DNA from 2 places in the Streptomyces sp. NPDC054813 genome. Region 2 is predicted to be linked to the other one. Evidence: riboswitches for the same ligand, from Rfam matches in the RefSeq annotation. Region 2 holds a riboswitch; the other holds the start of a gene.
What was found. A riboswitch is a leader RNA that binds a small molecule or an ion and turns the genes downstream of it on or off. The one in region 2 is predicted to bind ZMP and ZTP.

Region 1: linked by a shared signal. The riboswitch ahead of ACWGJB_RS08250 (glycine hydroxymethyltransferase) and the one ahead of ACWGJB_RS21905 (bifunctional 5,10-methylenetetrahydrofolate dehydrogenase/5,10-methenyltetrahydrofolate cyclohydrolase) in region 2 are both predicted to bind ZMP and ZTP.

The regions. Positions count from the first base shown of each region.
Region 1 covers NZ_JBSHAF010000003.1:455,602-458,678, forward strand. The annotation lists gene ACWGJB_RS08240 (glutathionylspermidine synthase family protein) at 1-208, shown strand, start outside; gene rocD (ornithine--oxo-acid transaminase) at 330-1,535, opposite strand; ZMP/ZTP riboswitch at 1,639-1,728, shown strand; gene ACWGJB_RS08250 (glycine hydroxymethyltransferase) at 1,761-3,077, shown strand, end outside.
Region 2 covers NZ_JBSHAF010000010.1:179,885-182,961, forward strand. The annotation lists gene ACWGJB_RS21885 (ABC transporter ATP-binding protein) at 1-769, shown strand, start outside; gene ACWGJB_RS21890 (hypothetical protein) at 882-1,178, opposite strand; gene ACWGJB_RS21895 (nuclear transport factor 2 family protein) at 1,351-1,716, shown strand; gene ACWGJB_RS21900 (hypothetical protein) at 1,704-1,871, shown strand; ZMP/ZTP riboswitch at 1,889-1,971, shown strand; gene ACWGJB_RS21905 (bifunctional 5,10-methylenetetrahydrofolate dehydrogenase/5,10-methenyltetrahydrofolate cyclohydrolase) at 1,998-2,846, shown strand; gene ACWGJB_RS21910 (CU044_5270 family protein) at 2,847-3,077, opposite strand, start outside.

The DNA.
Region 1 (3,077 bases), on a different contig from region 2:
GGCCGTCGTCGACGAGGTGATGCCGTCAGGCACGCGCGACGAGGCCTGCTGCTACCAGGAGCTGGCGCCCCTGCCGGCCTTCGACGGCAACCACGTGGTGCTGGGCGCGTGGGTGGTGGGGGAGGAGCCGGCGGGCCTGGGCATAAGGGAGTCGGCGGGCCTGGTGACGGACGACTACGCGCGCTTCCTGCCGCACGTGATTCTTTGAACGCCCCGCACAGGAGCACCCCGTAGGGGCGCGGGGCTGTATCGGATCTGCGGCTACCGCCGCGTGGGCGCGGCAAGCCACGACGCACCGGCACGCGCGCTCGTCTCGCGGTGGCGCCCCCTCAGGCGCTCAAAACCTCCCACAGCTGCTCGACCCCCCACTCCAGATCCTCCTCCGCCACCACCAATGGCGGAGCCACCCGCACGGTCGACCCGTGGGTGTCCTTCACCAGCACCCCCCGCTCCAACAACCGCTCCGACACCGACCGCCCCGACCCCACCCCCGGATCCACGTCCACGCCCGCCCACAGCCCCCGCCCCCGCACGGCGGTCACCCGCCCACTGCTCGCGATCTCCGCCAGCCGCCGATGCAGGACCTCCCCCAACTCGGCGGCCCGCTCCTGGTACTCACCGCTGCGCAGCATCGCGATCACCTCCAGCGCCACCGCACAGGCCAGCGGGTTCCCGCCGAAGGTGGACCCGTGCTCGCCGGGCCGGAAAACTCCCAGCACCTCGGCCTGCGCCACCACCGCCGACACCGGCAGCACCCCGCCCCCCAGCGCCTTCCCGAGGACGTACACATCCGGTACGACCCCCTCGTGCTCGCACGCGAAGGTCCGCCCGGTCCGCCCGAGCCCGGACTGGATCTCGTCCGCGACGAACAGCACGTCCCGCTCGCGCGTCAGCTCCCGCACCCCCGCCAGGTAGCCCTCCGGCGGCACGATCACCCCGGACTCGCCCTGGATCGGCTCCAGCAGCACCGCGACCGTGTTCTCGGTCAGCGCGGCCCGCATGGCCGTCAGGTCGCCGTACGGCACGATCTCGAAGCCCGGGGTGTACGGCCCGAAGTCGGCCCGTGCCTCGGGATCGGTCGAGAAGCTGATCAACGTCGTCGTACGGCCGTGGAAGTTGCCGCCGGCGACCACCACCTTCGCCCGCTCCGACGGCACCCCCTTGACCCGGTACCCCCACTTCCGGGCGGTCTTCACGGCGGTCTCCACCGCCTCCGCCCCCGTGTTCATCGGCAGCACCATCTCCATCCCGCACAGCTCCGCCAGTTCCGTGCAGAAGGCGGCGAACCGGTCGTGGTGGAAGGCGCGGGACGTCAGCGTCACCCGCTCCAGTTGCGCCTTCGCCGCCGCCACCAGCCGGGGGTGGCCGTGCCCGAAGTTCAGCGCCGAGTAGCCCGCCAGGAAGTCCAGGTACCTGCGCCCCTCCACGTCCGTCATCCACGCCCCCTCGGCAGTGGCGATCACCACCGGCAGCGGGTGGTAGGTGTGCGCGCTGTGCGCGTCGGCGGCGGCGATGAGGGCTTCCGTAGTGGTCACGGCGACTCCAGAGAACGCGGCGAGGTGTCCCCCTTACTACCCTCTGCCGCTGCCCGACTGGTGGACGCCACGGCCCCTGGGCCCGGCGTGCCGGGTAGTCTGACCAGCGGGCCGTGACTGGCGCGCTGGGATGGGACCGACCATCGGGGAGCGGCCCGCGTCTGATCGAGTGCCGTGCGCCTGGGCCGAACCGTGAACGCCGAACGCCATGTCCGGAGGTCCCGAATGTCAGACAAGTCCGCGCCCCTCTCCACCGAGTCCACCGCGTACCGCGCTGCCCTCGACGTGATCCGCGCGGTCGAGCCGCGGGTCGCCGACGCCATCGGCCAGGAGGTCCACGACCAGCGCGAGATGCTCAAGCTGATCGCCTCCGAGAACTACGCCTCCCCGGCGACCCTGCTCGCGATGGGCAACTGGTTCAGCGACAAGTACGCCGAGGGCACCGTCGGCCGCCGCTTCTACGCCGGCTGCCGCAACGTCGACACCGTCGAGGCGCTCGCCGCCGAGCACGCCCGCGAGCTGTTCGGCGCCCAGCACGCCTACGTCCAGCCGCACTCCGGCATCGACGCCAACCTGGTCGCCTTCTGGGCCGTCCTCGCCGACCGCGTCGAGGTCCCCTTCCTGGAGAAGGCGGGCGCCCGCCAGGTCAACGACCTCTCCGAGGCCGACTGGGCCGAGCTGCGGCAGGCCTTCGGCAACCAGCGGATGCTCGGCATGTCCCTGGACGCCGGCGGTCACCTCACCCACGGCTTCCGCCCGAACATCTCCGGCAAGATGTTCGACCAGCGCTCCTACGGCACCGACCCGGCGACCGGCCTGATCGACTACGAGGCGCTGCGCGCCCAGGCCCGTGAGTTCAAGCCGCTGATCCTCGTGGCCGGCTACTCCGCGTACCCCCGGCTGGTGAACTTCCGGATCATGCGGGAGATCGCCGACGAGGTCGGCGCGACCCTGATGGTCGACATGGCGCACTTCGCGGGCCTGGTCGCAGGCAAGGTCCTGACCGGTGACTTCGACCCGGTCCCGCACGCCCAGATCGTGACCACCACCACCCACAAGTCGCTGCGCGGCCCGCGCGGCGGCATGGTCCTGTGCGACGACTCCCTGAAGGACCAGGTCGACCGCGGCTGCCCGATGGTCCTCGGCGGCCCGCTCCCGCACGTCATGGCCGCCAAGGCCGTCGCCCTCGCCGAGGCCCGGCAGCCCGCCTTCCAGGACTACGCCCAGCGGATCGTCGACAACTCCCGCGCACTGGCCGAGGGCCTGACGCGCCGCGGCGCCACCCTGGTCACCGGCGGCACGGACAACCACCTCAACCTGATCGACGTCGAGTCGTCCTACGGCCTCACCGGCCGCCAGGCCGAGACGGCCCTCCTCGACTCCGGCATCGTCACCAACCGCAACGCGATCCCGGCCGACCCGAACGGAGCCTGGTACACCTCCGGCATCCGCATCGGCACCCCGGCCCTGACCACGCGCGGCCTGGGCACGGCCGAGATGGACGAGGTGGCGGCCCTGATCGACCGCGTCCTGACGGCGACC
Region 2 (3,077 bases):
CGCCGAGTTGCCGTCCGCCGGCGCCGAACCGGCCGCCCTCACCTTCACCGACGTACGGTTCCGCTACGCCGACGACCTGCCGTACGTCCACCACGGGGTCAGCTTCGCGATACCCGCCCGGGGCATGACAGCGTTCGTCGGCCCGTCCGGCGCCGGCAAGACCACCGTCTTCTCCCTGATCGAACGGTTCTACGACCCGGAGTCCGGCGCCATCACCCTCGACGGCCGTCCGCTCCCCGACTGGGAACTGCCCCTGTTGCGCTCGGCCATCGGATACGTCGAGCAGGACGCCCCCGTGCTGTCCGGGTCGTTGAAGGACAATCTGCTGCTCGGCAATCCGGAGGCGGGCGAGGACGCGGTGACGCGGGTGCTGAAGACGACCCGGCTGGACGGTCTGGTGGCGCGGCTGCCGCAGGGCCTGGAGACGCTGGTCGGGCACCGCGGGACCAAGCTGTCGGGCGGCGAGCGGCAACGGGTCGCGATCGCCCGGGCGTTGCTGCGCCGGCCCCGGCTGCTGCTCCTGGACGAGGCGACCTCGCAGTTGGACGCGGTGAACGAGGCGGCCCTCAGGGACACCGTCGCCGATGTGGCACGGTCGACCACGGTACTGGTGGTCGCGCACCGCTTGTCGACGGTGACGATGGCCGACCGGATCGTGGTGATGGACACGGGCCGGGTCCGCGCGGTGGGCACCCACCGGGAGCTGGTGGCGGCGGACCCGCTCTACGCGGAGCTGGCGGCGACGCAGTTCCTGGCCGCCGAGCACTGAGCACGCGGTTCCTGGGCGCCGGGCACCGAGCGCCCGGTAGTCGGCCGCCGGGCACCGAGTACGACGAAGGGCCGCCCCATTTTCCGGGACGGCCCTCGGGGTGGGGCGTGGGTCAGTACTCGATGCCCGGCACCAGTCCCATGGCCGGCGCCGCCAGGTCGGTGATCTGGTGCAGTTCGCTCAGTTTGTGGACTCCGTTCAGCCCCTGCACCTGCTCCGAGACCTTGGGGATCTGGCCCTGGTACTCCGCCGGGATGCCGCTGCGGGAGACCGAGTCGAGCACGCCGAGCGCGGTGAGCTTCCCGGGGTGCGGTGCGCTCGCATCGGCCGCGTTCGCCATGGGTGCGGCGAGGCCGGTGACCCCGACGGCGAGGCCGACGGCGGCGACGATACGTCGTGTTGAGATCATGTCTCCAGCAACGGCCCGGGCGCCGGGCCGGACACGGGCAGCCGGTCCCCCTCACCCGTCAGGCGGAGCGCCCGGCCTGCGCTTGCCGAGCCCGGCGGGGCGGAGGAGGCTCGAAGGTGGGGCTGTCGCGGCCCGCTCCGCATCGGGTCGCGGGCTCCCGCAGGAGGTCATCATGGGCACCGCGACAGGCTCCACGTTCGACACCGCCACGCTGCGCCGGGCCGTAGAGGGAAACACGGGGAACACCCTGCTGGCGCTCTACACGGACGACGCGGAGATCCGTATCGTCGACCGCACCGCCCAGCCCAGCCACCCCAAAGTCCTGCACGGCCGCAGGGACATAGCCGCGATGCTGGACGACGTCTACAGCCGGGACATGACGCACAAGCTGGACCAGTGCATCGTGCAGGGCGACCAGGCCGCCTACAGCGAGTCGTGCGAGTACGCGGACGGCGTCCGGGTGCTCGCCGAGTCGATGATCACGCTGCGCGACGGCAAGATCGCCGAACAGATCATGATCCAGGCATGGGACGAGTAGCCGGAAGGACCGCGAGGGTCCAGGTCAGCGCGCGGCTGACCTGGACCTTCTCGGCACGGGCCGGACTGGGGCACAGCCGCCGCACGCCTCCGCGCGCGTCCGTCGTGCTGCTGCGGACGGCCCTGCGGGCGGCGCACCGCCGTGGGAAACGCTGAGCACCTCGGTTACGCTGGGCGCGGGCCGTGACTGGCGCTGAGGTGGAGCACCACCGTGGAGCGGCCCGCACTGTCGATGCCGTGCGCCTGGGCGATCAAGGTCTGACCAGCTCAGGAGTGTGCCGCATGACCCATGCCCGTCTCATGGACGGAACCGCCGTCGCCCGCCGGATCGTCGAGCAGACCGCGCAGCGGGCCGCCGAGTTCACCGCACGCACCGGCACCACGCCGTGCCTGGCGACCGTGCTGGTCGGCGAGGACCCGGCCTCCGTCACCTATGTCCGGATGAAGCAGAACCGCAGCCGCAAGGCCGGCATCGCCTCCCGGCACGTGGCACTGCCCGCCACCACGACCACCGGGGAACTCGTCGGCACGCTGCGGGAGTTGTCGGCCGACCCGGCGGTGCACGGCATCCTGCTCCAGCACCCGGTCGGCGAACACATCGACGAGCGGGCGGCGTTCGAGGCGATCGCGCCGGAGAAGGACGTCGACGGCGTGACCTTCGCGTCGTTCGCGACGATGAGCTTCGGCCTGCCGGGCTTCGTCTCCTGCACGCCCGGCGGCATCCTGCGGCTGCTCGACGCGTACGACGTCGACCCGGCCGGGAAGCGGGCGGTGGTCGTCGGCCGCAGCGCGATCCTGGGCAAGCCGGCCGGCATGCTGCTGCTCGCCCGCGACGCCACCGTCACCTACTGCCACTCCCGCACCCGGGACCTGTCGGCGGCCGTTCGCGAGGCCGACATCGTGGTCGCCGCCGTCGGCCGGCCCCGGCTGATCCGGGGCCAGGACATCAGGCCGGGCGCGGTCGTGCTCGACGCGGGCTACAACGAGGGGAACGTCGGTGACGTCGACTTCGACACCGCCGTCGAACGGGCCTCGCTGATCACGCCGGTGCCGGGCGGGGTCGGCCCGATGACCATCGCCGTGCTGCTGGAGCAGACGGTCACCGCGGCCGCCCGGCAGCTCGGGGTGTGATCAGCGCATCCAGGCGCTGTACTCCATGACGTCACCGGCCCGCACGCCGTACTCGGGGTCGCCCCGGGTGAACGTGGTCTCCAGGCCGAGTACGGCACCGGTGGCCGGGTCCAGGATCAGCATCCGCCGGGCGCCCGAGGCCTCGTCGTGGACGTACGCCTGCCCGGTGCGGCCGAGCCGGTCGGTGACCTGGCCGGCCGGGCGCAGCCCCTTGGCGTCGGCGAGGAGGCG